2 regions of the Pseudofrankia inefficax genome follow, and region 1 is predicted to be linked to the other one. Evidence: riboswitches for the same ligand, from Rfam matches in the RefSeq annotation. Region 1 holds a riboswitch; the other holds the start of a gene.
What was found. Region 1 has a riboswitch for ZMP and ZTP ahead of FRAEUI1C_RS18260 (phosphoribosylaminoimidazolecarboxamide formyltransferase). Riboswitches for the same ligand answer to the same signal wherever they lie in the genome.
Positions count from the first base shown of each region.

Region 2: another riboswitch for ZMP and ZTP. It lies ahead of glyA (serine hydroxymethyltransferase); the one in region 1 lies ahead of FRAEUI1C_RS18260 (phosphoribosylaminoimidazolecarboxamide formyltransferase).

Region 1 covers NC_014666.1:4,507,298-4,522,539, forward strand. The annotation lists gene FRAEUI1C_RS18235 (MFS transporter) at 1-582, opposite strand, end outside; gene FRAEUI1C_RS18240 (hypothetical protein) at 949-1,479, shown strand; gene FRAEUI1C_RS18245 (GlxA family transcriptional regulator) at 1,687-2,688, opposite strand; gene FRAEUI1C_RS18250 (SigE family RNA polymerase sigma factor) at 2,848-3,423, shown strand; gene FRAEUI1C_RS18255 (PASTA domain-containing protein) at 3,420-4,268, shown strand; ZMP/ZTP riboswitch at 4,387-4,469, shown strand; gene FRAEUI1C_RS18260 (phosphoribosylaminoimidazolecarboxamide formyltransferase) at 4,488-5,633, shown strand; gene FRAEUI1C_RS18265 (hypothetical protein) at 5,943-7,265, opposite strand; gene FRAEUI1C_RS18270 (aminoglycoside phosphotransferase family protein) at 7,580-8,482, opposite strand; gene FRAEUI1C_RS18275 (aldo/keto reductase) at 8,742-9,632, opposite strand; gene FRAEUI1C_RS18280 (maleylpyruvate isomerase family mycothiol-dependent enzyme) at 9,705-10,439, opposite strand; gene FRAEUI1C_RS18285 (methylenetetrahydrofolate reductase) at 10,532-11,338, opposite strand; gene FRAEUI1C_RS18290 (VOC family protein) at 11,779-12,516, opposite strand; gene FRAEUI1C_RS18295 (nuclear transport factor 2 family protein) at 12,610-13,056, opposite strand; gene FRAEUI1C_RS18300 (SHOCT domain-containing protein) at 13,211-13,960, shown strand; gene FRAEUI1C_RS18305 (MFS transporter) at 14,147-15,242, shown strand, end outside.
Region 2 covers NC_014666.1:6,338,261-6,353,502, reverse strand. The annotation lists gene glnT (type III glutamate--ammonia ligase) at 1-122, opposite strand, end outside; gene FRAEUI1C_RS25610 (Maf family protein) at 321-929, shown strand; gene nudC (NAD(+) diphosphatase) at 945-1,973, opposite strand; gene FRAEUI1C_RS25600 (alpha/beta fold hydrolase) at 2,007-2,858, opposite strand; gene FRAEUI1C_RS25595 (DmpA family aminopeptidase) at 2,974-4,119, shown strand; gene FRAEUI1C_RS25590 (LysE/ArgO family amino acid transporter) at 4,123-4,770, opposite strand; gene FRAEUI1C_RS25585 (LysR family transcriptional regulator ArgP) at 4,841-5,758, shown strand; gene FRAEUI1C_RS25580 (isopenicillin N synthase family dioxygenase) at 5,871-6,860, shown strand; gene FRAEUI1C_RS25575 (maleylpyruvate isomerase family mycothiol-dependent enzyme) at 6,908-7,681, opposite strand; gene FRAEUI1C_RS25570 (alpha/beta hydrolase) at 7,952-9,592, shown strand; ZMP/ZTP riboswitch at 9,613-9,699, shown strand; gene glyA (serine hydroxymethyltransferase) at 9,863-11,125, shown strand; gene FRAEUI1C_RS25560 (AraC family transcriptional regulator) at 11,203-12,060, opposite strand; gene FRAEUI1C_RS25555 (cupin domain-containing protein) at 12,275-12,619, shown strand; gene FRAEUI1C_RS25550 (alpha/beta fold hydrolase) at 12,686-13,567, shown strand; gene FRAEUI1C_RS25545 (AAA family ATPase) at 13,689-15,161, shown strand.

The sequences.
Region 1 (15,242 bases):
ACCCCGCTCGCCGTCACCCGCGCCCTGGTCGTCAGAGCCCTGGCCGTCCGGCGCCGGCTCGGCTGGCCCGCAGGTCCCGCGCCGGGGGGTTCCGGGCAGCGCCCGGCCGGCCGCCGCGCAGGCCAGCAGCGCCAGCACGCTGCACACGCCGACCAGCCGGTTGCCGCCGGCGGCGATCAGGGGGGCGGCCAGCGCGGTCGCGAACAGCTCGGCGGCACCACCGAACGCCTGGGCGCGCCCGGACAGCCGGGCATAGGCACCAGCCGCGCCGATCCGGTCAAGCTCGGCGTAGACAAGCGCCTGCAACGTGCCGGACCGCAGCGCGGTGCCCGCCCCGAGCAGCACGAACCCGGCGGCGAACGACCAGAACTCCGGAACGATGATCCACAGCGCGTAGCCGGCCGCCTCCAGCAGCGGGGCGAGGATGACCAGCAGCCGCCTGGACACCACGTCCGCCCACACCCCGGACGGGATCTCCACCAGGAACGACGCGGCCGACCACAGCGCGAACAGCGCCGAGATGCCCGCCGGCGACACCCCCGCGTCCGCGAACACCAACGCGTACACCGGGTAGAACGGCACACAGTCGGCGAGAAACGCATATGTATACAGCCGTCCGGCCAGGGCCCGCTCCGGGGCCGGCCGCGGCTTGCCGCCACCGCTCGATCTGCCGGTGGTGGATCAATGTCGCCAGGTCACACCGGCAGGCTACGGCCTTCCGCCCGCCTCCGCACCGGATTTCGCCCGCCCGCACGGGTCTGGGGGAGCCGGGTCGCCGGCCGGTGGCGTGAATCCGGCGACATCTGGCATTTCCGCCAGGGTCGGGGCGGCCCGCGGGTGCATAGCGTCCAGGACGCGGCCTTCGTGCTGGTCGAAGGCCCACCGACGTCCCCGGTTCTGGGCCGGGACTCGGCCCTGTCCGTCCACGGAAGCCGGAGCGACCCACTCGTGACCAAGATCCTGCTCAGCCTGCACGTGCTCGCCGCGATTCTCACGGTCGGCCCGGTCGCCGTCGCGGCGAGCATGTTCCCGCGGTATCTGCGGCTCGCCGCCGATCCGGCGGCCAGCCCGGGGGAGAGCGCCCCGCTGACGGTCGCCCGGACACTGCACCGGATCTGCCGGGTGTACGCGCTGGTCGGGCTCGCGGTGCCGTTCTTCGGGCTGGCGCTCGCCGGCCCGCTGCACGTCTTCGGCCAGGCCTGGGTCATCGTCTCGATCGTGCTCACCGCCGCCGCGGCCGCGCTGCTGGCGGCCGTCGTGCTACCCGGCCAGAGCGCCGCCCTCGCCACGCTGAGCCACCCCGTCGCCTCGCCGGCCGGGAGCGTTCCGGCCGTGCCGGACTCCGCCACCACGTCCGAGCCTGGCGTGGGCGCGCGGCTCGCTGGCCGGCTGGCGATGACGACTGGCATGTTCAACCTGCTCTGGGCCGCCGTCGTCATCATCATGATCGTCCGACCCGGGTCGACCACCGGCGTCTGAGCCCGGCGGCCGTCCTAGGCCGCCTCTCGCGGACCAGCGGCCAGTCCTTGATCACCGTTTTGGCCCTGTCGTGGTCGTGACCTGGCCGTTTCTGTAACCACCCGAGGGCCGAAACCACGATCACCAGCACCAACGGGCCGACGCGGGCCCGGGCACCCCGTTCACCGGCATGATCCGGCGCCATGGACCGACCTGAAGATCTAACGCCTACGCCGCGCGGGCGGCCTCGGGGGAGCGGAACGCGCGGCGGTAGGCCTGCGGGCTGGTCCCGACCAGCCGGCGGAACCGGTCACGGAACGCGGCGGGAGAGCGGAAACCGACCCGGGCCGCGACCCACTCGACCGGATGGTCCGTCGACTCCAGCAGCTGCTGGGCGCGCCGCAGCCGGGCCACCGCCAGCCACTGCGCCGGAGTGGTGCCGGTCTGCTCCCGGAACCGGCGCGACAGGGTCCGCGTCGACAGAGCGGCCTCCCGGGCCATCTCGACGAGGGTCAGCTCCTCGTCGAGATGGCCGGTGAGCCAGCGCAGCAGCGGCTCCAGCGACACCCCGTCCGGCGCCGGCGGCTGGTGCGTGATGAACTGCGCCTGCCCACCGGCCCGCTCCAGCGGCATCACCGACAGCCGGGCAGCGTCGGCCGCGACCGCCGACCCGAAGTCCGCCCGGACCAGGTGCAGGCACAGGTCCAGCCCGGCCGCCGCGCCCGCCGAGGTCAACACCCGCCCGCCGTTGTCGACGAACAGCACGTCCGGGTCGACGTCGACCGTCGGGTAGCGGGCGGCGAGCTGCGCCGCCCCCAACCAGTGCGTCGTGGCCCGCTGGCCGTCGAGCAGGCCCGCCGCGGCCAGGATGAACGCCCCCGAGCAGATCGACGCGACCCGCGCCCCACCCCGGCCGTCCGCCCCGGCCGCCGCCGCCCGCAACGCGTCCAGGACAGCCGGATCCACCGGGGCGCCGACGTCGCCGGTACCGGGGACGACCACCGTGTCCGCCGCGGCGAGCACGTCCAGCCCGTGGCGGGCGCGCAGCGTGAAGGTCCCCGCGTCGACGTCGGCCCCCGGCCGGGCCGCGCAGACGACAACCCGGTAGGCCGCGCTCCCGTCGGCGAGCCGCGCCCGGCCGAACACCTCCACCGGCACCGCCAGGTCGAACGGAACCACCCCGTCGACCGCCAGCACCGCCACGAGCCGCGAGGCCGCTCCGGTTGTCATGGCCGAAATCTAGGCCACCGCCGGATTCCCGCCACCAGGGACCCAGGCAGACTCCCACCCGAGCCACCACCTCCAGCGCGCCCGCCGGTGGTTCGCGCAAACCGTCCAACCCGGGCAACCCCGGACCGACGGGGCAGCGTCTGTAGGGCGGGAGGTCACATGGGACCAGCGGACGGCGACGACGGGTTCGTCGCCTACTTCCAACCGCGCACCGCGGGACTGCTGCGGTTCGCCTACCTGCTCACCGGCGACGCGGGGGAGGCCGAGGACCTGACCCAGACGACGCTGACCCACGTCTACGTCGTCTGGCGCCGGGTGTCCGGCCACGCCCGGCCCGACGCCTACGCCCGCCGGGTCATGGTCAACGCGAACGTGAGCCAGTTCCGCCGCCGCCGCGTCCACCACGTCCTCGTCGAGCGGCCACCCGAGACCGCGCAGGCCTCGGCGCAGCTCGCCGCCGTCGAGGATCGCGCCGAGCTGGCCAAGGCCCTCGCGGCGCTGCCACCCCGCCAGCGGGCGGTCGTGATCCTGCGCTACTGCGAGGACATGCCGGAAGACGAGGTCGCGGCGCTGCTGCGCTGTTCGACGGGCACGGTGAAAAGCCAGGCGTCGAAGGGCCTCGCGAAACTGCGCGCGGACCCGGCCGTCGCTGCCCTTGGCCCACCGACGCTCGCGACGACACCACCGGGCCGGGTCACCCTCAGCAGCGCCGCCCGCGGGAAGGAGACCCCGTGAACCCCACCCGTCACCCCTCGGACCACCGCGACGACGACGCCGACCGCGCCACCGCCGACTGGCTGCGCACCGCCGCGGGCCAGGTCCACGCCACCGCGCCCGACAGGCTGCTGACCCGGGCGCTGGCCGCCGCCCCGGCGGCCCGGCGCCGCCGGCGCCTCGCCGTCGCGATCCCGGTGACCGTCACCGCGTTCACTGTCGCCGCGGTCGTCGCCGCGACGGTCCTGCTGACCGGCGGTGGTTCCGCGGTCAGCCACGTCTCCCAGCCCCTCGCGGGCCGGCCCGCCGGCACCCTCCCGCCGACCCTCACTCCCGGCATACCGGCGATCGTCGCGAGCGTGGGAACGAGCCCGCCGACGGTCGCGCCGACCCAGCAGGGCCCGCACACCACCGTCCCGCCCCCGGCGACAGCACCCCCTTCGCTGACCACGGTGCCCAACGTGGTCAGCAGAAACGGCACCGACGCGACGGCCACGCTGCGGGCCCTCGGCTTCACGGTGAGCCAGACGTCGGTGTGCGGCTCCACGGACAGCCCGGCCGGCCAGGTCCTCGCCCAGCAGCCCGCCGCGGGAACCCGGGCGGCCGCGACCGCGACCATCACCCTGCGGGTGGCCGCCGCATGCGCCGACGTGCCCAACCTCGTCGGAACCACCCCGGCCACGGCGAAGACCACCCTGGAGGCCGCCGGCTTCCAGGTCTGGCTGGACGGCCCGTGGACCTGCTCCACCGGCTACGGCAGCGTCACGGCCCAGAGCCCCACCGCCGGCACCCGCGCCGCCCGGGGGAGCACGGTCAGCATCACCTACGCCTGCGTGCCCCCAGCGTCCGTCGCCGCCAGCCCCTGACCGGTCACCACCTCGCTCGCCCTGTCCTGTCATCCCGCCTCTCCGGCTGACAGGACAGGGCGAGCCCCGCCCAGCTGGCGGGACGGCCACACAGCCAGCGGGCCGGTCTTGTTACGGTGCGGGAGGCCGCTACTGGCGCGGGTGGGTCACCACCGGGGAACGGCCGCGTGACCGTCGACGCCGACCGCCTGGGCCCGCGACGCGAAGGAACCCTTTCGCGTGAGGTGGGCGATGAACCTGCGGTACGGCATGAACCCCCATCAGCGGCCGGCGACGGTCGAACCCCTCGACGGCACCGCACCCGTCCGGGTCCTGCACGGCGAGCCCTCCTACATCAACATGCTGGACGCGCTCGGTGGCTGGCAGCTCGTCCGCGAGGCGGCCGGGGCCCTCGGCCGGCCCGCCGCCGCCTCGTTCAAGCACGTCTCACCGGCCGGAGCCGCGCTGGCCGGAGCCCTCGACGCGGCCATGACCGAGTCCTACAGGCTGGGCCCAGGGCCGGCCGGGGCGCTGACCAGCGCCTATGTGCGGGCCCGCGACACCGACCCGAAGAGCTCCTACGGTGACTTCGCCGCGGTCTCCGCGCCGGTCGACGCCGAGCTGGCCGACCTGTTGCGGCGGCTGGTCTGCGACGGGATCGTCGCGCCCGGCTACGAACCGGGCACCGTGGCGACGCTGTCCGCGAAGAAGAACGGCGCGTTCGTCGTCCTCGAAGCCGACCCGGCCTACCAGCCACCCACCCAGGAGGTCCGCGACGTGTGCGGGCTGCGTTTCGTCCAGCCACGGGACGACGCCGTCCTGGACCGGACGACGCTCGCCGACGTCCAGGTGGGGACGGTGCCCGACGGCGCGCGCGACGACCTGCTCCTCGGCCTGATCGTGGTCCGCCACACCCAGTCGAACTCGGTCGCCTACGTCCGCGACGGGATGACCCTCGGAGTCGGCGCGGGCCAGCAGTCCCGCGTCGACGGTGTCCGCCTCGCCGGCGCGAAGACCGACACCTGGTGGCTGCGCCGCCACCCCCGCGTCCAGGCGCTGACCACCGGCGGCGACCGGAAGATCCAGGACCGGATCAACGACCAGATCAGCTACCTCGACGCGGACCCCGCCATGCGTGAGGACGGCACCGGCCCGGTACCGCTGACCGGCGCCGATCGCGCACGCTGGCTGCGCCAGCTCGACCAGGTCGCGCTCGCCTCCGACGGTGCCCTGCCGTTCCCGGACAACATCGACCACGCCCACCGCCACGGCGTCCGCTACATCGCCGAACCCGGCGGGTCCACCCGCTCGGCCGACGTCGCCGCCGCCTGCCAGGACCGGGGGATCGCGCTCATCCACACAGGCCTGCGCCTGTTCCGCCACTGACCTTTTCCGCCACTGACCTTGCCAACGCCGCGCGCCGCGTTCCGCCGCTCCCGGCACGCCGTGATCGGGGTAGCTCTGGCTACCCCGATCACGGACGTGATCGGCCCAGGCCGGTTGCCAGCCGGGACCAGGCTTCATGATCATCGGGCGTGTGGGGGAGCGGAAGGCTCAGCGCCGCGGCCGTCAGCGGCTCGGCGGCCCCCTTGATCCCCGTTTTCGCCCTGGGGTGGCCGCGAAACATGCTCGGCGACGACCACCAGAGGGCCGAAACGGCGATCATGGGGACGCCGAAGGCGAGCGGGGCCGGCGTCAGCCGGCGGTCTGGGCGAGCTGGGCGGCGAGCGCGTCGGCGTGGCGTTCGGCGCGTTCGGCGCGGGACCGGGCGTCGGCGCGGGCCTCGGCCAGCACCGCCATCCGCTCCTCGGCCGCCGCCCGGTCGGCCTCCCGCGCCGTCGCCGCCTCGGCCCGGATCCGGCCGACCTCGGTGTCCGCCGCGGCCCGCACCCTGGCCAGCTCCTCCCGGCCCCGGCCGAGCTCGTCGGCGGTCTCCCGGCGCAGCCGGTCGGCCTCGGCCGCCGCCTCGGCCCGGACCCGGTCGAGGGTGGCCGCGGCACCAGCCCGGTCCGCCGACGCCGCCTCCCGCAACGCGGTCAGCTCGGCGCGCAGCTCCGCCTGCGCCTCGGCCGCCGACGCGGCGTCACGGCGGGCGCCACCGAGCTCGGCGTTCGCCGCGGCGAGCTGACCGCGCAACGTCGCCATCTCCCGTTCCGCGGTCGCCCGGATCGTCGCCAGCCGGGCCGCCGCGTCCGCGCGCGCCGACTCGGCCCGCTCGTCGGCCTCGGCCCGCGCGGTCGCGACCTCGGCCCGGGCCTGGGCCCTGGCCGTTTCGACCTCCGCCGCCGCCTGGGCGCGGATCTGGGCGATCTCCTCGGCGGCCCGGCGTTCGGCCTCTCCCGCGGCCTCCCGGGCGGCGAGCGCCGCGGCGTCGGCCACAGCGAGGCGTCGTTCCAGCTCGTCGAGCGCGGCGGTCGCCTCCGCGGTGACCGCCTCCGCGTCCGCCCGCGCCACGGTCTGCTCCCGGGCCGCCGCCTCGGCGCGGACCGCGCGGGCGGTCGCCTCACCCACCCGGCGGGCCGCGTCCGCCTCGGCCGCCTCCACCTGCGTCTCCGCCGCGGCGACGTCACCCAGCCGGCCCAGCGTCGCGGTGAACGCCTCCAGCGTCCGGCCGAGATCGGCGGCCAGCGTCCCGACGTGGGCGGCGAGCTCGTCGGCGCGCAGCCGGGCCACCGCCACCGGCCGGGTCTCGGACCGCCCGGGCGCACGGCTGGCCGGCACGCCCCCTCCGGCGGTCCGGCGCGGGCCGTCACCTGCCTCCGGCCCGCCGTCGGCCGCGGTCAGCGCGGCGATCTCGCGGCGGCGGCGGTAGGCCGACAGCCGGGTGTGCGCCGGGTCGTCGCAGTACGCGGGCGGCCGGCCGGGCCCGTCCGCCGGCGCGCACGGCCGCCCACACCCCGGATAGCCACACACCGCCCCGGGCACCCCGTCCGACGCGTCCCGGAGCGCGACGAGACGGCCGGCGTCGTCAGTGACGCCGGCCGCCTGACCGAACTCTCCCCCGACCTCCGCCCCCAAATCCCCACTGTTGTCCCGTGTCGCCGCCGCTTCCACCTTCGCGCCCCCTCCACCAGTTTCGTAACGTCCAGACCGTAGCAGAGACGAAACGCTACGACGGAACGAAACGCTATTGATCGGGAGACGAAAAGTCTGACGCGCGATAAGCTTCGATTCTCGGGCGTCAGAATCTGGACCGGGGGAGCAGCTTTCAGCCGCGCTGCGGACCGCACGGCGGCCAGGGCCCGACCAGTCGAGGTCGCGGCGATCGTCGCGGTCGTCGGTCATGTGTCGGCGCTGCTGGGACTATGGCTGCGCCTACGATCACGGGCACGTCAGGCCGACGCGCACCGGCGGGTGCGGACCAGGTCGCCGAGCGCGGTGCGACCGCGGTCGATGAGGATCTGGTCCTGGTTGCGCAGGCCGGTGGTCAGGTAGGACACGGCCAGCCGGGCGGTCAGCAGGAGCAGCAGCCGCTGCTCATCGTCGGTCAGGGGGCGGCCGTAGCCGTCGAGGTACGCCTCGCGCAGGTGCGGCTGGCTGGGCCACAGGGCGCCGCGGAGCCAGATCATGTCCTGGACGGCGAGGCCGTGTTCGGCGGTCTCGAAGTCGATCAGGGCCAGGGTGGTGGTGACCTGGTCCCAGAGCCAGTTGCGCGGTGCGGCGTCGCCGTGGAGGTAGACCAGCGGGAGGCCGGCGGCCAGGGCGACCAGGTCGTGGGCGACCTCGGCGACCAGTTCCCGCTCGTCGGGGTGCAGCAGTTCCTCGGTGGCCTTCAGGCACAGTGCCGCCTCGGCCGCCTGTGCGGTCATCGAGGCGGTGACCTCCTTCCGGGCGCCCTCGGGTGCAGTCTCGGGGTGGTCGTGCCAGCCCCGCAGCAGGGTGCCGCCCAGGTGGTGGACCCGGGTCTCGATATCGGGGTCCAGCGGCAGCCCGCGCACCACGGCGCCGGGGACCGCGGTGGTCAGCAGGGCGAGGGTGCGGGTGTCGTAGGCGATCAGGCGGGGGGCCGCGGTGGGGGGCAGTGCCGCCCTGGCGTGGCGGTGGGCGTGGATCTCCCGCTCGAAGGCGCGGCGTGAGGGGCTGATCTTGGCATAGACGCTGGTGCTCTCGCCGTCCACGCGCCAGACCTGGGAGGTGCCGCGCGGCCAGGAGGTGTCGGTGGCCCGGGTGGCGCCGGGCAGGTGCTGCTCGGCCCAGCGGTGCAGGTCCTCGGGGATCGGCGCGGCGGGGGTCAACAGGGTCTCCAAGGGTGCGGTCGATCAGCTGCTCCGGAGTCCACTCCAGCCGCACGCCGGCCACCCTAACTGGACGATCACGGCAGGTTAGACGCCAATCACCCAAACGGGCCGAGCGTTCGAGATGTCACTCAGAGCTACTTTGCGGCTGGTGACACGCACCCGAATCCCGGGCCGTCAACACAGCCATCTGAGGGCCGAATCGGCGATCAAGGCAGGCGGCTGCCGCGCGCCGGGATGCAGATGGCGTGTCGTGACGTCAGGGCCTCGGGGCGGCCAGCAGCTCCAGCTCGGCCGCGGTGAGCCGCAGGCCCGCGGCGGCGACGTTCTCCTGGAGATGCCCGGGGTCTCCCGTTCCCGGGATGGCGAGCACGTGCGGTCCCTGCGCCAGCGTCCAGGCGATCCTGACCTGGGCCGTGGACACGCCGTGGGTCGCGGCGACCCGGCGCACCGCCTCGTTGTCACCGCCGGCCGCCCTGGCACCGGCCGGGCCGCGAGCGCCGGCTATCGAGAAGAACGGCACGAACGCGATGCCCAGCTGGGCGCAGCGGCGCAGGACGTCCTCGCTGTCCCGGACCTCCAGGCCGTAGAGGTTCTGGACACAGACCACCGGGGTGATCGCCCGCGCCTCGGCGAGGTGCTCGACGGTCACGTTGGAGACGCCGATGTGACGGATGAGCCCGGCGTCGCGCAGCTGCGCGAGTGCGCCGACGTGCTCGGCGATCGACTCCTGCGAGGACCGGCGGAAGTTCACCACGTCGAGGTGGTCGCGGCCGAGCTGGCGGAGGTTCTCCTCGACCAGCCCGCGCAGCTGGGCCGGGGTCGCCGTGTACCACTCGCCCCACGGGTGGCGGCCGCCGCCGACCTTCGTCGCGATGACCAGGTCGTCCTGGTAGGGCGACAGCGCCGTGTGGATCAGCTCGTTCGCCGAGCGGAGCGAGGAGAAGTAGAACGCCGCGGTGTCGATGTGGTTCACACCGAGTTCCCGGGCGAGCCGCAGGACCTTGATGGCGGTGTCCCGGTCGCTCGGTGTGCCGAGGTCGAACGGCGCGCTGCCCGTCAGGCGCATGGCCCCGAAGCCGAGGCGGTGCACGGTCAGATCGCCGAGGCGCCAGGATCCGGCCGCCGACGCGTCGACGCTGGCGGTCATCGATGGGCCTCCCAAGGGTCGCGGTAGCCGTCGTCGCACAGGATCCGAGCCGGCCTCCCCTGGGCCGCGCGCTCAGAAGGCGGTGTTGGCGAGCCAGCCGGTCCAGAGGCCGTCATCGCCGACGATCTCCAACGAGCCGTCGTCGGCGGGCAGGCGGCGCAGCAGCGCGAGCAGCAGGTCGGCCGCGGCCGCGCGGACGGCGGTGTCGCCCTTGCCGTGGCCGTGGTCCCAGGTGATCCCGCCCGGCCCGCCACGAACCGTCCATTCCCCGTCGGAGCCGAGGCCGCCGTCGGTCGCGTGCAGGTGCAGCGTGGCGCCGTCGCGCAGGGCGGTGCCGTCGGGGCGGGCGGCGAGAAGGCCGAGCCATTCGGACACCCCGTCCGCCGCGAGCGCCGGCTCGACGGTGTAGCCCGTTCCCAGCGCGAGGGCGGCGTCGACGCGGTGGACGACCGCCTCGTAGAGCCGTCGCCGGACCCACCAGTGGGCCGGCCGCGGGCCGGTGAACGTCCACACCGGCGCGTCGGGATCGACGGCGACCGCGTCGAGCAGCAGCGCCGGGCTCTCACGCAGCCAGGCCACCGCGCCGTCGGCCGGTGGCTTGCCGCCCGCGACCGTGCGTGGGTCGATGATGTCGACGGCCCGTGCCTCGACCATCGCCGCGGCCCAGCGATGACCACGCCCGACGTGGCGCATCAACTGGGTCAGGTCCCAGCCCGGGCAGGTCGGAACCGGCGTGGCCAGATCGGCGTCGCCGAGCAGATCGGCGAACAGGTCGTTCTGCTCCACCAGAGCGGCAGCGTGGTCCACGACTGGCACCGTACGCCGATCAGGCATCCGGACACGCCGCGGGCCAGCCGGACTCGACGGGCCCGACGCGAGATGTCGCAAGGCCCGGGCGGTTAGAGAAGGTCCTCAAGCCGGGTCGCGACCTGGCGGTAGCGGCTGACCGGGACGAGGTGCACACCGGCGAAGGCGCCGCTGTCGCGCAGCCGCAGCACCTGGTCGCAGGCCGCTTCGACCCCGGCCGCCCGGTCCCGTTCGACCGCCTGGACGAGGTCGTCGGGGATGTCGATGTCGGGGATGGTCGCGGCGAGGCGGCGGGCCATCCCGGCGCTCGCGAGGACCATGACGCCCGCGTAGACCGGTAGTTCGACCGGATGGGCGTCGCGCCAGCGCAGCAGGGCGTCCACCGAGTAGCTGACCTGCACGAACAGGAAGTCGGCCGCTCGTTTCCAGGTGGGCAGTGGACGCAGGCCGGCCGCGGCGCCGACCCGGAACGCCGGCGTGTCCGCGAACACCGGGTCGGCGCTGGCCGCGCGGGCCTCGTCCATCATCGCGCGCACGGTCAGGTCGCTGGTCCGGTTCCCGGCGGTGGGTTTGTCGCCGTGGACGAACAGGAACTCCTCGACGCCGTAGGCAGCGGCGGTGAGCAGGTCGCGGCGGAAGCCGAGCAGGTTGCGGTCGCGGGAGTTCACGCACGCGATGCTGCGCCCGCCCATCGTCGCCACCTCGTGGGCGACGGCGATGCTCGACACCGTCGCGCGTCCGATGTGGTTGTCGGGAATCAGGAACGCGTCGGTGACGGGGCTCAGGACGCCGATCTGGTGTCGGGCGTGGGTCAGGTCCGGCCGGGTCGGCGGCTCGATCTCGCAGATCAGCTCGAAGCCGCGCTCCGGACGTTCGTGACCCGCCGTGGATTCCTGCACCCGGACAGGATAAGGCGCCACGATCCGCCCACCGGCCACGGCCACGGCGAGCCGGGCAGCGACTGCCGGTGCAGGCGGCCCGTGGCTGTTCCCCGCGCCGGGCCCGGACGGGTTCACGGGTCCCTCAAGGCCGATCCGGCCGACATCCGCGCCACTGTCGACGAGCTGCTGGCCAAGGGACTGCTCGTCACGCAGGGCCCGCACATCCGGCCCACGGACGCGGGGCACGCGCTGATGGCCACCGTCACCGCGGAGACCGCCCCGGTGACCGCCCGCGTCTGGGGTGGGATCTCCGCCCGGGAACATCGGTGCCGCCATCGGCATGATCGCCGTCTTGGCCCTCGCATGGTTGTGGGAAGACCCGATTCACGACCACCAGAGGGCGAAAACGGCGATCACCGCGTCGGGCCGGCCTTCCGCTCCGGCCGGAGGAGTCGTTCTCAGGTCCGGGTGAGGACGCAGAAGTCGTTGCCCTCCGGATCGGCCAGGACTGTCCACGGGACGTCGCCCTGCCCGACGTCGGCGGGCGTCGCGCCGAGGGCTGTCAGTCGGGCTACGTCCGCCGTCTGGTCGTCGCCGGGGTAAGGCAGCACGTCGAGGTGAACGCGTCCCTTCCAGGTCCGCGCAGCCGGCGTGCGGAGGAACTCCAGATAGGGGCCGACGCCCTGGGCGGCGCGCAGCCGGGCGTGGGCGTCGGTGATCTCGTGCACGGTCCAGTCGACCGCCTCACCCCAGAATCGGGCCAGGGCACGCGGATCCGCGCAGTCGACCACCACCGCGGCGATCGGACCGGTGTCCCGGTAGATCTCCCGAGGTTCCAGCACGCAGAACACGTTGCCCTCGGGGTCGGTCAGGACCGTCCACGGGACGTCGCCCTGGCCTATGTCGGCGGGCGTCGCGCCGAGCTCCCGCAGGCGGGCGACCAGCTCCGTCTGATGGGTGGCGGAGGTGGTCGCGAGATCGAGGTGCACGCGGTAGTTCACCGTCTCGGGGTCCGGGACCGTGACGACATCGACGCAGACCGCCTCAGGGTTCGGCCAGGTGAACCCCAGGGGTTCGAGGTTGGTCACCCCGGGTCCTTCGCTGGACATGCCCCAGCCAAGCGCCGCTGCCCAGAACCGGCCGAGCGCCGCGTCATCGCGGGCCTTGACGTTCACCTGCACCAGCCGCAGCGCCATGCCCTCGACCCTAGTGCCGCCTCCGACCGGGTTCGCCTCGTCCCGAGGCCGGCTTGATCGCCGTTTTCGCCCTCGCATGGCTGTAGTGGGCGCTCAGGGGTGGCCGGTCTCCGGGAGGTCGACGGTGTTGCGGCGGTACTGGATCTTCCAGCCGTCCGGGGTGCGGACGTGGCGGCTGTGGTGGTGGCCGAACCAGACGACGCGGGTCAGGCCGTCGTCCTGGGTCCGGCCGACGCCGTAGAGCATCGTGGAGCTGGCGGTGTCGCCGTCGAGGGTGATCCGCGGGTTCATCTCCATGTGGACGACGGCCGGCGGGTTCTTCGCCATCACGCTGGCGAGCATGTCCTTGATCGCGGCCCGGCCCCGGGCGACCCGGCCCGTGCTCATCTCGAACTCGCCGTCCTCGGCCCACAGCTCGGCCCAGGCATCCAGGTCACGGGTGTCGAGCAGCTCGCCGTAGTCGACCAGGCTCTGCGTGATCTCCGCCCGGTCCTCCAGTAGCCGCACACGCTCGTCGAGGCTCAGCTTGCTTGTGGTCATGGCGACCAGCTTGCCGAAAAAATTTGCACTCAGTCAAGAAATCGCGCAGGTCTCGGGTTCGTTCCTCTACTCCCCCGGGCGTTCGCCTAGATGATCTACGGGAGGGACCTAGCCTTGACGGTGGAAGGCGTCCGAGCCGTGAGGGGAAGCACCTGTGCGCAAGCTGACGAGCCAGGGCGAGCAGGTGGTCGCGGATCTCTCCGCCAGATACGGAGTCAGCGCCGACGCGGTGCGCGCCATGCTGGAGGCGGTCCGGCTCGGCAACGGCACCATGGCCCAGTTCTCCCACCCGGAGTTCGGCGGGCGCGGGCAGTGGATGGCTGGCGGCATGACCATGGTCGCCGACATGTTCAACCAGCGCCTGCAGGCGCTGGTCAGCGGCCTCGCCAGTGAGCTCGCGAGCCAGCTCGCCGCGGCCCCGCTGTACGCACCGGCTCCGGAGGCGGGCCCAATCCACCAGGCCAACCTGGAGTCCTGGTGGCCTGGCGAGCTGGGCCGGCCCGGGTCCAGCGGCGGCCAGAACGACTCCCGGTACGCCGTGTTCCCCCAGGCCAGGCGGCTGGCCGTGCAGAGCGGCGGCGGGCCTGTCCGCGTCCACGACACGCTCGACCATGTCATCGGCGGCGTGCAACAGCAGCAGGGCGCGGTACCGGGCACCTTGTCGTTCACCAGCCAGCACGGCACCTTCACCGTGGAAAGCCTGCCGCTGGCAGCCCCAGCCGCGGCACGGGCCGCGGCGGCGCCCGAGCCCGCCATGCCGCCCGCCCTGGCGGCCTCCGCGCCGGTGTCCGACGCCGACGCGGTGCTCGCGACCCTCGACCGGCTCGGCGACCTGCACCAGCGTGGCGTCCTGACCGACGAGGAGTTCGCCGCGAAGAAGGCTGAGCTGCTCGCCCGCCTGTAACCGCCACCCGGCGGGCGGTCGTTCGAGACCAAGGCTTCGAGACCAAGGCCATGCGGGCGCCCCACGCGGCCGGGTTTCCAGGCACCGTGGGGGCATGAGAGACGACTCGCCGGGTCCTGACCGGCCCGTGACCAGCCCGCGGCCGGTCTCGTCGAACGGTGGGACGGCGCCCGGCGCCGCGGCCTCATGACCTCGGCGGAGTCGCCGGACCCGGAACCCACCCGCGGCGGGCTGCGCGGGCGGCTGCGCGGGCTCGCGGTCGACACCCGGCCGCTGGCGATCCCCGCGTTCCGCCGGACCTTCCTCGGGCAGGGGACCGCGATCATCGGGACGATGGTCACGGAGGTCGCCGCCCCGGTCCAGATCTACGACATCTCGGGCTCGTCGTTCGCGGTCGGCCTGACGGGGCTGGTCGGGCTGGTCCCGATGGTCGTGTTCGGCCTGTACGGCGGGGCGGTCGCCGACGCGGTCGACCGGCGGACCCTCTACCTGTCGTCGTCGCTGCTGACCTGGGCGGTGACCCTCGCGCTGCTGACGCAGAGCCTGCTGGGCGTGCGGTCCGTCGCGCTGATCCTCAGCCTCGTCGCGGTCCAGGCGGCCGGTTTCGCCGTGTCGTCGTCCACAAGGGGTGCCGTGGTCCCCGCGCTTGTCCCGGTCGAGCTGGTCCCCGCGGCCAACTCGTTGAACTACACGGCGTTCACCGCCGGGGCGGTGATCGGGCCGCTCGTCGCCGGTCTGTTGCTCGGGTTCGACCACGGGTTCAGCTACGCCTACGCCGCCGACGCGGTCCTGTTCACCGCCGCGCTCTACTCGACGTTCCGGCTGCCGTCGCTGCGCCCGACGGTGTCGGCGGGGCGGCCTGGGCTGCGGTCCGTGCTCGACGGGCTGCGGTTCATCGGCGGGAACCCGGTGCTGCTGATGTCGTTCCTGGTCGACATCGTCGCGATGGTGCTGGCGATGCCGCGGGCACTGTTCCCACAGGCGGCCGCGACCCGGTTCCACGGCGGCGTCGGCCTGCTGTACTCGGCGATCGCGCTCGGGTCGGTGCTCGCCGGGCTGAGCAGCGGGTGGATCGGCCGGGTCCGCCGCCAGGGCGTCGTCCTGACCGTCGCGGTCCTCGGCTGGGCCGCCGCGATCAGCCTCGCCGGGTTCGCCCACGTGTACTGGCTGGCGATCGTGCTGCTCGCGTGCGCGGGCGCCGCGGACCTGGTCAGCGCGGTGTGCCGGCAGACGATCCTGCAGACCTACGTGCCCGACAACATGCGGGGCCGGTTGCAGGGCG
Region 2 (15,242 bases), 1.8 Mb from region 1:
TCGACGAACATCGCGAGGATGAACCGGATCCCGTCCGCCCGGGCCTGCGCGGCGAGATCGGGCTGGGCGGGCGTGGCCGCGCCGTTGGGGTCGGTGAGGGGGGCGCTTCCGTCGATCGTCACGTCAGGCTCCAGCGGCTCCGGACCGAGGGCGGATCCACGCCACGTCGACGGGGCGCGTCCTAGCGAGAAACAAGGTATCTGCGGAGGAAACCCCGTGGGTTACGCGAGAATGACGATTCGCGACCTGCCCGCGGGCGCCCGCTCCTCGGCACCCGAGGGCTGACCGCCGCGCCAGGTCCCCGGAAGGAGAGGAGCCCGATGCGCGCCAGACGGATCGTGCTCGCGTCCGGCTCGCCGCGCCGCCGCGAGCTGCTCGCGGCCATGGGGATCCCGTTCGAGGTGCTGACCAGCGACGTCGACGAGACGGTCGCCGGCCACGACGGCCCGGCGGACTTCGCGCTCCAGCTCGCGCGCCGCAAGGCCCAGGCGGTGGCCGGACGGGTGACCGACGCGCTCGTGATCGGTGGGGACACCGTGGTCGAGCTCGACGGGACGATCTTCGGTAAGCCCGCCGACGAGGCCGCGGCGTTCGCGACGCTCGGCCGGCTGTCCGGGCGGGCCCATCGCGTCGTGACCGGGCTCGCCGTCCTGGACACGGCGACCGGCGTGCTTCGGCAGGAGGCGGCGACGTCCACGGTGCGGATGCGCGCGTTCGCCGATGACGAGATCAGGGCCTACGTCGCGTCCGGCGAGCCGTTCGACAAGGCCGGCGCCTACGCGGTCCAGGGGCTCGGCGGCCGGCTGGTCGCCGCCGTCGACGGCGACCTGGACAACGTCATCGGCCTGCCGACCAGGACGCTGCGCCGGCTGCTCGCCGGCTTCGGCGTCGAGGTCTCTGCGCCCCAGGCCCCGGCGACCCAGGCCTGACCCGGGCCGGACCGGTCAGCCGGCCGCGACCCAGGACTCGATCATCGTACGGGCGATCGACATGCGGCCCGGCAGCAACAGCTGGCCGTCGTCGGCCGGCACGCCCCAGTCGCCACGCTTCAGCGCCTCCACCAGGTCGCCGCGGCGCAGCCACCTCGCCTCGGCGATCTCGGCGCCGTCCAGCCGGATCGGCTGCGCCGGGTCGGCGACGGCCTGGAAGCCGACCATGAGCGAGCGGGGGAATGGCCAGGCCTGGCTGCCCAGGTAGCCGACGTCGCGGACGTCGACGCCGACCTCCTCGGCGATCTCCCGGGCGACGCAGGCCTCCAACGACTCGCCTGCCTCGACGAAGCCGGCGAGCACCGACATCCGGCCGGCCGGCCACGTGGTCTGGCGGGCGAGCAGCACCTGGTCGGCCCCGTCGTGGACCAGGCAGATGATCGCCGGGTCCGTGCGGGGGAACTCCTCGTGGTTCTCCGCGGCGCATTCGCGCGCCCAGCCGGCCTTCGTCGGCCGGGTCAGCGAGCCGTCCCTGGCGCAGAACCGGGCCCGGTCGTGCCAGGTCAGCAGCGCGATCGCGGTCGTCAGCAGGGCGGCGTCCAGCGGCGCCAGCTCCCCGCCGACCGTGAACAGGCTCAGCCAGCGCGCGTCCCCCGCGGGCTCGGCCGGCTCGACGCGCTGCGCCCAGTAGAGGACGCCGTCGGCCTCGCCGAGCAGCACCGCGGCGGGCGGCGGGGTGTCACCCAGCTCGGTCGCCGGGCGGGTCACCAGCCGGGCCCGGCCGTCGCCCGCGTCGCCCAGCTCGCCCGGGCGCCGGACCGCCGGCGGCGCCGGCAGCTCGACCGGGGTCCGCCCCGTGGCGTCGAGGACGACGACCTGGGCCTTGGCCCAGCCGGCCTGTTGGCGCGCGGTGTCCAGGCGCAGGAACTCGTCGCGGATGAGGGTCGCGCTCGCCAGCGGAGGCGGCTCGATCAGCCCGAATGCCCGGGTGGGGTCCCACACGCGCTCCGCCGGGTCGCTTGTTCGCTCAGTCGCCGCGGTCACCCGCGAATCGTCCCCCTCGGCGGCCGGCGATGGCTACCGCAGGTCGAGGATGTGACGCAGGATGTCGGCGGCGATCACGGCCGGTGCCTGCAACGGCCCGAAGTGGCCCAGATGGGCGTGCGAGGTCAGCGTCGCGGCCGGCAGCGCGGCGGCGAGCCCCGGGGCGAACGTGGCCGGCGGCACTACCGGCTCCGCCGCGCCCACGGCGATGAGCACCGGGAGCTTCGCCGCCGCGACGGTCTCGTAGGTGATCCGCCCGCTCGCCTCGAACGTCAGCGCCTCGTGCTCCGGCAGACAGCGCAGCACGACCGTGCCGTCGGGCAGGTCGGTGAAGCCGTGCTCGACGTACGCGGCCAGGGACTGCGCGGTCAGGTCGCCCAGCGGCGGGCGCGAGGAGTAGCGCCACAGCGCCGCCGCCCGGGACGGGAACTCCGCCCGCCGCCGGCGCGCTCCGCCGGCGAGCACGTTGGTACCCGACGCCGGGGCGGGCGTGGCCGTGACGACCGGCTCGTAGAGGTAGGCCGAGGCGAACAGGCCCGGCCGGTCGACCTCGGCGGCGAGCGCGACGGCGCCGCCCATCGAGTGCCCGACGGCGTGCACCGTCGCCGCGCCCGTCGCCCGGATCGCCGCGACGGCGGCGGTCACCTCGGCGGTCCAACGGCGCCAGTCGAAGTCACCGTCCGCCGGCGGTGGGGTCTCGCCGTGGCCGGGGAGGTCCAGCGCCCACACGTGCGCCCGCGGGCCCAGCTGGTGGGCGAGCTGCCGGTAGGCCTGGCCGCAGAACCCGGTCGCATGGCAGATCAGCACGGCCGGCCCGGCCCCCGGGCCGACCCCGCCGAGGTCGTGCAGGACGGCGGTCGTGCCGCGTTCGGTCGTCAGGCGCATACCCGACTTGCTATCAGGCCTCGTCCCGGCCAGGCGGGGGATGCCGAGGCACGCCTGGTCACATCGGCGGCGCAGGACTGTCGCCACCCGGCCCGGCCCGGCAGGATCGAGACTCGTGGCTGAGCCTCGCCGACGGGCCCGCGAGCACGGCATCCCCTTCGACGGGACGCCGGGACCGTTCAACGCGATCACCGACGTCCCGGGCGTCGAGGTCGGCTACACGACGCTGATCAGCGGTGACGGGCCGCTGCGGGTCGGCGACGGGCCGGTGCGGACCGGGGTCACCGCGATCCTGCCGGCCGGCCGCGGCGGGATCGGCTCGGCCGTCGCCGCCGGTGTGCACGCGTTTAACGCCAACGGCGAGATGACGGGCAACGCCTGGCTGGCGGAGACCGGAAGCCTCTCGCTGCCTGTCATGATCACAAATACCCACGCCATCGGCCCCTGTCACCGCGGCGTGATCGACTGGGTGGTCGCCAACCGGCCGGATCTGGCCCGCGGCTGGCTGCTCCCGGTCGTCGCCGAGACCTGGGACGGCTACCTCAACGACATCAACGGGGCGCATGTCACCCCGGCCCACGCCGTCGCCGCGATCGACGCGGCGGTCGGCGGGCCGGTCCCCGAAGGCGCCGTCGGCGGCGGCACCGGAATGATGTGCTACGGCTTCAAGGGCGGCAGCGGCACCGCGTCCCGGATCGTGCCCTACGGCCCGGACACCTATACCGTGGCCGCCTTCGTCCAGGCCAACTTCGGCCGCCGCGACGAGCTGCGGATCGCCGGTGTTCCGGTGGGTCGCCTGCTCGCCGACGCCGACGCCGATGCCGGCGCACGCGGGTGGGACGGCGACTGGGCGGCGCCCCCCGGCGCCGGCAGCTGCATCGCGGTCCTCGCGACCGACGCGCCGCTGCTGCCCGGCCAGTGCGCGTCGCTGGCCCGCCGCGCGCCGCTGGGGCTCGCCCGCACCGGGACCACCGGCTCGCATTTCTCCGGCGACCTCGTCCTCGCCTTCTCCACCGCGAACCGCGGTGCCCTGACCAGCGCCTTCCCGACGGCGGACCCGACCGCCGACGACTACGCGGCCCTGCGGTTCATCCCCTGGGGCCGGCTCGACGCCTTCTACGAGGCGGCGGTGCAGGCCGTCGAGGAGGCGGTCGTCAACGTCCTCACCACCGCCACCTCGCTGACGGGTCGCGACAACCACCACGCCCAGGCACTCCCGGTCGGCCGGGTCGAGCAGCTGCTGTCCCGTGGGTCGCGCTGAGGGTCAGCCGAAGGCGAGCCGGGCCGCCACGAACAGCATCGTGACGCCGATCGCCAGGTCGAGGACGCGCCAGGTCGCCGGGCCGGCCAACACGGTCGAGACGAGGCGGGCGCCGTAACCGAGGCTGGCGAACCACACGATGCTCGCGAGGCCCGCCCCGACGGCGAACCACCATCGTCCCGTCGGGCCATCCCGGCCGCCGACGGTGCCGAGTATCAGCACGGTGTCGAGGTAGACGTGCGGGTTCAGCCAGGTGAAGGCCGCGGCACGCGCGGCGACGGCCGTTCTGCCGGCGGCCAGGTCCTGGCCGGAAGGTCCAGGGTCACCGAGCGGACCTGGCGACTGCTGGCCACCCGCCGGGTTGGCGCGCGGGCGCGCGGCCCGCCGCAGCGAGGTGGCGGCGAACCACAGCATGAAGGCGACGCCAAGCCAGCGGACGGCGACCAGCAGCGGCGCGGCGCGGGCCAGCAGGCCGGCGACGCCGCCTACCCCGGCCGTGATCAGGGCCAGGTCCGAGCCGGCGCAGATCACGACGACCGTCCCGACGCGGTCGCGGGCGAGCCCCTGCCGCAGGACGTAGGCGTTCTGCGCCCCGATGGCGACGATCAGCGAGAACCCGGTCAGCAGACCGGTGGTGGCGGCGGCGAGCACGGCGGCCACGCTAGGTCGCGGCCCCTATGAAGACCAGCGAAAGATTCTTCAGATTCATTAGCATCACTTCATGGACCTGGAGCTGCCGCCCGCCCAGCTGGCCACGCTCGTGGCGATCGTCGAGCTGGGCAGCTTCGACGCCGCCGCCCGCCACCTGCACCTGACGCCGAGCGCCGTCAGCCAGCGGATCCGCGCACTGGAGTCGGCCGCCGGGCAGGTTCTCGTGCGGCGTTCGCTGCCGTGTCGGCCCACCACCGCCGGCGAGGCGCTGTTGCGGCTCGCGCGCCAGACCAGGCTGCTGCACGCCGAGGCCGTCGAGGCGCTCGGCGGCCGCCCGTCGGCCCGGGTCGAGCTGTCGGTGGCCGTCAACGCGGACTCGCTCGAGACCTGGTTCCGCGACGTCGTCGCCGAGGTCGCGCGCTGGGACGACGTCGTGCTGCGCCTGCACGTCGAGGACCAGGCGTTCTCCGCCGGGCTGCTGCGCGGCGGCGAGGCGCTGGCCGCGGTGACCAGCGACCCGGTCGTCGTCCAGGGCTGCCGGTGCGAGCCGCTCGGAACCCTGCGCTACCGCCCGGCGGCCACCCCGGAGTTCGCGGCCCGCTGGTGCGCGGACGGACCGCCCGACGGTGCGGCGGACTACCGCTGGGACCGGATGCCTCTTCTCGTCTTCAACGAGAAGGACGGCCTTCAGCACGAGCTGCTGCGGGAGCGGGGTGTCCTCGCCGCTGCACCGGCGGCGCACCGGGTGCCGACCACGGCTGGCTTCCACGAGGCGGTTCGGCTCGGTCTCGGCTGGGGCATGCTGCCCGACGCCCAGCTGGACGGTGACCTCGCCACCGGGCGGTTGGTGACCCTGACCGACACCCACGTCGACGTCCCCCTCTACTGGCAGCGTTGGCGGCTCGACTCCCCGCTGCTCGACCGGCTGACCGCCGCGGTCACGACGGCCGCGGGCCGGCACCTGCGCGGCACCCGGCCTGGCGGGTAGCCCGCGACTGTGTCGCAGGCCATGGGTAGAAACCCCGGCGGAGCCAGACGCCCCAGCCCAACCTAGAAAGGGGCGGTGCGCGCCGCCGAGCCGTCCGACCTGGAGCGACGTGATGACCACACCGGAGTACGCCCTGACCGAACTGGCGCGCGAGAGCCGGATGGGAGGCGCCGGGACCGAGGCGACCGACCGGGAGATCCGGCGGGTCTCGCTGCGCGACGTCGAGACCCGGCGCGAGGCGATCACCGGCGAGCTGTGGTCCGCCGCGGCCGACATCGGGTTCTTCCAGCTCGTCGACCACGGGATCGACCTCGCCGAGGTCGAGCGGGCCTTCGGCGCGGCCGAGGCCCTGTTCGCCCTGCCGGACGAGGTCAAGGGCCAGTACGCGCTGCTGAAGGGCACCAACGCCGGCTGGGAGAAGCTCACCCAGATCCGTCCCTCGACCGGCACCCCGGACCAGAAGGAGTCCTACCAGGTCACCCGGCCGCGGATGGCCGGGCTGTGGCCGACCGACGCGGAGCTCGACGGCTTCGCCGCGACGATGCTCGGCTTCGAGCGCCGGTGCTGGGAGGTGGCGACGCTCGTGCTGTCCTGCTTCGCCGACCGGCTCGGCTTCCCGCGTGACTTCTTCACCGCCGCCCACGACCCGGCCGCGCCGACCTACCAGAGCACGTTGCGGCTGCTGCACTACTTCCCGGTGCCGCCCGAGGCCCAGGCGACGCCGGGGCTCTGGCGGGCCGGCGCGCACACCGACTTCGACTGCCTGACCCTGCTGTTCCAGCGCGAGGGCGAGGGCGGCCTGCAGGTCCTGCCCGGCAAGGAGGCCGACGCCGAGCGGTGGACGTCGGTCCCGGCCACGGCGGACGCCATCACCTGCAACATCGGCGACATGCTGATGCGCTGGAGCGACGACGCGCTGCCCTCGACGTTCCACCGGGTGCGGCTACCGGTGCCCGGTGAGTACGCCGGGCCGCGCTACTCGCTGGCGTTCTTCGCCCAGGCCAACACCGACGTCGTCATCTCCAGCCCGTCCGGGCGCTATCCGGACATCACGGCGCGCGACTACCTTCTGCAGCGCATCCAGGCCAACTTCGGCTCCTGATCTGGCCGGCGGGCCGGCCGCCCGTCACCCGGGCCAGGGGGTCGGCGTCAGCGGCCGGGCCGTAGCGCCGTCAGCAGGTCCTGGTCGCCGAAGGCGGTGAGGCCGGGGCCGTCGAAGCCGGTCCGACCCCAGATCGCCAGCAGCGCCGGGCCGGCGGGGCCACGCAGGCCCGCGTCCCCCTTCTCGTGCCCCTCGCTGACCTCGACCGAGTCCCCGGCCAGCGCGACCATCCATTCACCGCTCGGCGCCGGCGGCGCGGCGGCCTCGTCCGTGACCGACGGCGTCCCGGTGAACAGCGGGTCGGTGAGGTGGACGTGCGCCGTGCCCTCGGCGTGGGAGGTGAGCCCGGCCGCGCGGGCCGCCGGCAGCAGGACCCGCAGCACCTCGTCGATGCCGTCCGCGGCCAGCGCCGGATCGAGCTCGGGCGCCGGTCCGACCGCGTTCGCCGCGTCCCAGGCGTGGATCTGCAGCTCGTGAGTCAGCCGGCGCGGCCAGAAACCGGCGACCTGCGGCGCGTTCGTGAAGTTCCAGGCGGGAGCAGCCGGATCGACGGCCTGGAACGCCGCCAGGGTCGCGGCGAGCGACGCCCGGTAGTGCGCCACCAGCGCCTCGTCCTGTGCCGGCGGCCGCTCGGTGAACGCCGGCGGGTCGACCACCCCGCGTGGCAGGTGCGCCGCGGTGGAGGCCAGCAGCCGGGCGACGTGGCTGACCAGCCGGCGGTTGTCCCAGCCTGGGCAGGACGGCACGGGCGCGTCGAGGTTCCCCGCCGCGGCGTCGATGAGCGCCTCGGCCTGCGTCTGGAACATCGCGGGATAGTCCATGCCCTGGAGTCTCTCGGTTCGACGCTCCGAACGCACCAACCCGTCCGCTCCAGCGCCTGTTCGGAGCGTTCGCCGGGATCGTCTCGGGACGGGTCACGCGGCCCGGGCGGTTCCGGTGCCGGAGGGTTGCCCGCGCCCGGGACCGGGGACGGAGCCGACGCAGTCGTCACGGAACGTGACCTGCGGTCGAGGCGGTCGAGGTGCCGGGCGGGTGGAGGTGGCCCGGCCGCTGGCACAGACCGCAAGCCTTCCAGCGGAAGCCGAGGTCCCGTGAACCAGCCAAGGCGCAACCAGGACGGCGGCCCCAATGGATCCGGTGCCAGTGGGCCCGGCGCGGGCGGGCCGGGCGCGGGTGGGATGCGGCGCCGGCTGCCCGGCCGGCCCCGAGCGTGGGCGGCGGCGCTGGTGATCGCCGTGGCGGGTGCCGCCGGGCCGGTTCCGGCGGCCGGCGCGGCCGAGCCGTCGACCGGCGTCGGCCGGCTGTCGGCCTGGCGGGCCTGCGGCGACGGCGTGCAGTGCGCGACGCTTCCCGTGCCGCTCGACTACGCGAACCCGGCGGCCGGCACGATCAGCCTCGCGGTGGTGCGCCGGCCGGCCCGCGAGCCCGCCCGCCGGATCGGCTCGCTGGTCTACCTGGAGGGCGGGCCGGGCGTCTCGGGCGTCAACTCGATCAAGACGTACCCGCAGCTGTTCGACACCGTGGTGGGTGACCGGTTCGACATCGTCGGGTTCGACCAGCGGGGGGTCGGCGCGAGCGCGCCGGTCCGCTGCCTGACCGACGCCCAGAAGGCCACGGAGCTCACCGACGTCCTGGTGGGCGTGCCGGCGCGCCGGGCCGTCCCGGGATCGACGGAGGGGAGTGTGCCCGCCGGGTTCGGCGGGACGGCGGCGTCGGACCGGGGGGTCGCCGAGGGCTGCGAGCGCTGGAGCGGCAGGATGCTGCCCTACCTGTCGACGGAGGCGGCGGCCCGCGACGTGGACGTGCTGCGCGCCGCGCTCGGCGACCGGCGGCTCACCGCGTATGGCGCCTCGTACGGGTCGGAGCTGGGCGCCACCTACGCCGCGCTGTTCCCCACTCACCTGCGTGCCCTGGTGCTGGACGCGGTGGTCGACCCGAGGATGTCGACCACCGATCCCTTCGCGGAGACCCTGCTGCAGGCCAAGGCCTTCGACGCCGCGCTCAGCGCCTTCCTCACCGCCTGCGCCCGCGACACCACCTGCCCCTTCGGCGACGGCGACCCGTTCGGCCACTACGACCGGCTCGTCGCCCGGATCGCGAAACACCCGATCTACGCCCAGGGCAAGGACGTCGACACGACCCGCCCGGTCGACAGCGGCGTGCTGACCTCCGCCGTCCTGCAACTGCTGTACAGCCAGCAGCAGTGGCCGATCCTGGCGCTGGCGCTGGGGCTGGCCGACACGGCGAACGACGGCTCCGTGCTGCTCTCGCTGGCCGACCAGCAGTCCGGCCGGCGGCCCGACGGCAGCTACGACAACTCGTTCGACGCCAACACCGCGATCAACTGTGCCGACCAGAGCTACCCGACGGATCTCGCGGCCTACCGGCGCTTCGCGGCGCGGCTGGCCGTCGCGGCGCCCCGGATCGGCTACACGCTGGCCCTCGGCGGGCTGACCTGCGCCTTCTGGAAGGTCCGGGCGGCCTCCCGCTACACCGGGCCCTTCCTGGCCAAGGGCGCTCCGCCGATCCTGCTGGTCGGCACCACCGGCGACCCGGCGACGCCGTACCCGGAGGCGCGCTCGCTCGCGTCCCAGCTGTCCAGCGGCGTGCTGCTGACGTGGCGCTCGTACACGCACGGCGCCTACGAGGGACCGAGCACGTGCGTCCACGACGCGGTGGATGACTACCTGGTGAATCTCGTCGTACCGAAGCCCGGCACCGTCTGCTCCTGAGGGGCGACCGGCTAGACTTCGGGGTGAGTCGCGACTGGCGTGCTCGGGTGGAATCAACCACCGGGAAGCGACCGATCGGCGAGGCACCGTGCGCCTGGGTGCCGCCGAAGCGGCACCGGCTATCTGGTGCCGTCGGCCGGACGACTCCTGCCCGCAGCGCGATCGTCCGCCGGTGGCCCACGCGAAACCGACACTCCTGCCAGGCACCGCTGGCGGAACCGGCCGTGTGGACGCGGGCGGGCCGGGCAGCCACTTCCTGGAGGTCTTCCCATGCACCAGCCATCGATCCGTGACCTGGCCAGCGCCGACCCGGAGATCGCGAACCTGGTCGAGTCCGAGGCCCGCCGCCAGTACGAGAAGATTCGCCTGATCGCGTCGGAGAACTACGTCTCGAACGCGGTTCTCGAGGCGAGTGGCACGGTCCTGACGAACAAGTACTCCGAGGGCTACGTCGGCAAGCGCTACTACGAGGGCCAGCAGTTCATCGACCCGATCGAGACGCTGGCGATCGAGCGGGCCAAGGCGCTGTTCGGCGTCGAGCACGCCAACGTCCAGCCCTACTCGGGCTCGCCGGCCAACCTGGCCGTCTACCTGGCCTTCCTGCAGCCCGGCGACACCGTCATGGGCATGGCGCTGCCGATGGGCGGCCACCTCACCCACGGCTGGTCGGTCTCGGCCACCGGCAAGTGGTTCCGCAGCGTCAAGTACGGCGTCCGCCAGGACACCGGCCGGGTCGACCTGGACGAGGTCCGCCAGGTGGCGCTGGCCGAGCGGCCGAAGGTCATCTTCTGCGGCGGCACCGCGATTCCGCGGACGATCGACTACCCGGCGTTCGCCGAGATCGCGGCCGAGGTCGACGCCGTGCTCGTCGCCGACATCGCGCACATCGCGGGACTGATCGCCGGTGGCGCGCACCCGTCGCCGGTCGGCCACGCCCCGGTCATCTCGACGACCACGCACAAGACGCTGCGCGGCCCGCGCGGCGCGATGCTGATGTCCGACGCCGCGCACGCCGCGCCGCTGGACAAGGCGGTGTTCCCCGGCCTGCAGGGCGGCCCGCACAACCACACGACGGCGGCCATCGCGGTCGCGCTGCGCGAGGCGGCGACCGCCGAGTTCAGCGCCTACGCCCACCAGATCGTCGCGAACGCGGCGGCGCTGGCCACCGCGCTCGCCGACCGTGGCTTCGACCTGGTGTCCGGCGGCACCGACAACCACCTGATCCTGGTCGACCTGACCAGCAAGGGCATCGGGGGCAAGCCGGCCGCCCAGGCGCTCGACCGGGCCGGCATCGAGCTGAACTACAACACCGTCCCGTACGACACCCGCAAGCCGTTCGACCCGTCCGGCCTGCGGCTGGGCACCGCCGCCGTCACCACCCGCGGCATGGGGCCGGAGCAGATGGCCCAGATCGCCGCGTGGATGGACCAGGCCGTCAAGGCGGCGGCCGACGGCGACGAGGCCGTCCTGGCCCAGATCGCCGGCGAGGTCCGCGACCTCACCGCGAACTACCCGATGCCCGGCTGGGTCTGACCCACCGCGGGGCGGTAGCCCTGCCTCACACCGATCCGGCCGCCGGGCTCACCCGGCGGCCGGACTCGTGTTCCCGGTCAACGCGAGACCGTCGAACGCTCTCGGCCCGCCAGCACCCGGCGCCGGTAGGACGTCGGGGTTTCGCCCGTGTGCCGCCGGAACGCCCGGGTGAACGCGCTGACGCTTCCGAAGCCGACCCTGGTGGCGGTTTCCAGGATGGTCGGGCCCGGCTCGGCCAGGATGGCCATCGCCCGCATGAGCCTGCTCTGCAGGAGATAGTCGCGCCAGGCCATTCCGGTGACGGCCGAGAAGGCCCGCCTCAGCGACCGGTCTGATACCCCGATGGCGCGGCAGACGTCGAAGAGCTCCACCTGGTCCAGATGGGCATTCGTGTAGTCCATGGCCGCACTGACGACGGGGTCGGTCGTGGTGGGCAGGCTGAGCGGAATCTCGTGGTCGAGCCAGTCGAAGACGAGAGTGGCCAGCACCTCGAAGTAGGCGTCCGCCGTCGCGTCACCGGAAGGCCGGTTGATCGGCCAGCGTTCGCCATAGATCATCATCTCGCGAATGACGGGGGCGGCGGCCAGGGTTCTGGCCCGGTCGTGGGTCCCGGGCACCATGGATGGGTCGAAGAAGACCGCCACGGTCTTGACCCTCGTCAGGGTGGGGCAATGAGCCACGCCCGCGGGTATCCACATGGCCTGCTGCGGCGGCAGCAGGAATCGCGCGGACTCGGTCTCGACTTCCGCGACACCCTCGATCGCGTACTCGACCTCGTGGAAGTGATGAGTGTGCCAGCCCGTGACGACGTCCTCGCCGATGTCGAACCGGTAGACGCCGGCCCGGACGTCCGAACCCCGTCGCATGTCGATCTGGTGCACGGCGGTTGGCGGCGCGAAGGCGGTCACGTCCGGAACTCTAGGACACACGTACACCAGCGTCCTGCCAGCAGAAGGCCGGTGCGGAGGGTCCTGCCGGCAGCGGGGTCGGGACGGTGCAGGGCCGTGGCGGGCCGGGAGCGGTCGACTCTGGTCCGTGACGCGGCCTGGCCGGCGGAGTCGAATCTCTGGCCGCCAGCGCGGCGACGGGAGGCGGCCGCGACTCACACACTGTGGACGGACGAAGCCTTCCGCACGGTAAAGGACTGCCATGGCCGCAACGTTCACCGACACCAATGAGCTCGGTTGGGAAGAGGTTCCCGACGCCTGGCGGGGAAAGTCGGCAGAGGGTGAGCCAGGAGTGCGTTTCAAGCGCTTCCAGACCGGATCTCCGATCGTGCCGCTCGCGATGCTGGTCGAGTACGAACCCGGGCATCACGAGCGTGAGCACAGCCACCCGGAGAGCGAGTTCTTCTTCATGCTGGAAGGCGAGATGCGGGTGCTCGATCAGAGTGTCGTTCCCGGCACGCTCGTCTTCCTCGCGGCCCGGTCTTCGTACTCCATCATGACCGGCACCGCGGGAGCGCGCTTTCTCAGGCTCCAGCACGCGTCATGAGCCAGTCCGCGACGGACGCACCGTCCGTGCGTTTCCGCCGGTACTTCCCCGGCAAAGGAGCCTCCCTTGACCGATAAAGTCGTCGCCTCAGCCCCGCCCGTCCTCCATCGCACGGTCGACGTCGGGGGCATTCGTGTCTTCTACCGTGAGGCGGGCGACCCGGGCCGGCCCGCGATAGTGCTGCTCCACGGGTTCCCCTCCTCGTCGTCGATGTACCGCAACCTGATCCCGCTGCTCGCCCCGCATTTCCACGTGCTCGCTCCCGACTATCCGGGAAGCGGCAACAGCGAGTTCCCCGCCGAGGACAAGTGGGTACCCACATTCGCCAACCTGGCTGACGTCATGGAGCAGTGGGTCGAGAAGGTCGGCCTCGACCGGTTCGTCTTCTACATGCAGGACTTCGGCGGCCCGGTCGGCTTCCGACTCGCGGTGAGGCATCCGGACTGGGTCGCCGGGCTGGTGGTCCAGAACGCCAACCTGTTCCTGGAAGGGTTCCCACCCCAGCAGGCCGCCGCGCCCGGCGACGAGGATCAGGCTGGTCAGGAATCCATGGCCGACAAGACCGTGACCGTCGAGTTCGCGAAGTTCCTCTACCAGGCCGGGGCCCGCGACCCGGAACTGCTGAGCCCCGACGCCTGGAACCTCGACGCCTACGCGCTGACGCACCCGGACTCCCAGCGGATCCAGCGCGCGCTGATCACGGACTACCCGACGAACATCGCGCTGTATCCGGCCTGGCAGGCCTTCCTGCGGGAGCGCCAGCCCAGGACCCTGATCGCCTGGGGCAGGAACGACCAGTTCTTCGTCCCGGCCGGCGCCGAGGCGATCCACCAGGCGGTCACCGACTCCGAGCTGCGCTTCTTCGACACCAGCCACTTCGCCCTCGAAGAGGACCTCGTCCCGATAGCCCAGGCCATCGTCGACTTCCACGGCACGCCCCTGGGCTGATACCGACCCCCGGTTCATCCCCGCCCGCCCTGCCTGAGACCGCGGATCATGCCTCCCACCAGGGGTTGCCTAGTGGAAGTACACTTACTGTAAGTACAGTTCCACTAGGCTGGCGGTGGGCATGGAACGTCCTGCGGACATGTTCGACCGGGACGAGGAGTGGGCGGCGCTCGAGGGCTTCTGCGAGGACTCCACTCCCGGAGCCACGCTGGGAGTCGTCACCGGGCGTCGCAGGCAGGGGAAGTCCTTCCTGCTGGAGGCTGCCTGTGAGCAGACCGGCGGTCTCTACCACCAGGCTCTGGAGGGAACCGCGGCCGAGTCGCTGCGGCTGTTCGGCGAGCGTTTCGCAGCCCACACCGGCGCCGCCGCTCCGCTGGCTTTCAGTTCGTGGCCGGACGCGATCGACGCCGTGCTTGGCTTGGGCTCCGGAGCGCCCACGACTGTCGTCATCGACGAGTTCCCGTACCTCATGAAGGCCGTGCCCGAGTTGCCGTCGGCCGTGCAGGCGGCACTCGGTCCACGCCGCGCCGAGCGAACCGCGTCACGAACCCGCCTGATTCTCTGCGGCTCCGCGCTGAGTGTCATGGGCCGGCTCCTGGCCGGATCGGCGCCTCTGCGCGGCCGGGCGGCGCTCGAACTCGTCGTTCCATCGCTGGACTTCCGCCTGGCCCGAGAGTTCTGGGAAATCGAGGACCCGCTGCTCGCGGCACGGCTGCACGCGGTCGTGGGCGGGACGCCGGCCTACCGTGACTTCGCGCGCCGGGACGCCCCGCGTGGTGTCGACGACTTCGACGCCTGGGTCGTCCGTACTGTTCTCAACCGCAACTCGCCCCTGTTCCGCGAGGCCCGCTACCTGCTCGCGGAGGAGCCGGACCTGCGCGACCCGGGGCTGTACAGCTCGGTGCTGGCAGCCGTGGCCACCGGTGCGGTCACCCGGGGAGCGATCTCGAACGCAGTCGGCCGCGGCGCGGACGAACTCGGCCACCCGCTCACGGTGCTGGCGGACGCCGGCTTCCTGATCAAGGCCGACGACCTGCTGCGTGACCGGCGGCCGGTCTGGCGCATCGCGGAGCCGCTGATCGCGTTCTACCACGCCGTCGTGCGCCCTGTGTTCGGCCAGCTGGAGGCTCGGGGACAGGCGGCACGGACCTGGTCGGGACGCCGGGCGACGTTCGCCTCCCAGGTCCTCGGCCCCAACTTCGAGGAGATCTGCCGAACCTGGACCTCGGGGTACGCCTCCGCGGAGACCCTGGGTACTGACGATCTCGGCGAAGTCGGACATGGTGCAATTCACGATCACGACCAGCGGGCGTTGATGCAGTTCGACGTGGTGGCGCTTGGGCCGGCCGACGGCCAGCGCCGCCGGCTGGTCGCCCTCGGCGAGGCGAAGTGGGGCGTCCAGCTCGGTCTTGAACACCTGGACCGGCTGCGCCGAGGCACGCACCTGGTCGAGCGGACCAACAACCTCGACGTGTCCAACACCCGCTTGCTGCTGTTCTCCGCGGTCGGATTCACGGACGAACTGCGCGCCGGAGCCGCCAGCGACCCGAGCGTCGTCCTGGTCGACCTGGGCCGCCTCTATGAGGGCGACTGAGCCGCAGCCCGCGGGAAGCCGCCTGCGGGTTGGCCACAGGATGACGGGCCAGTCCAGCCCCGCTCCGGCGGCCGGACGCTG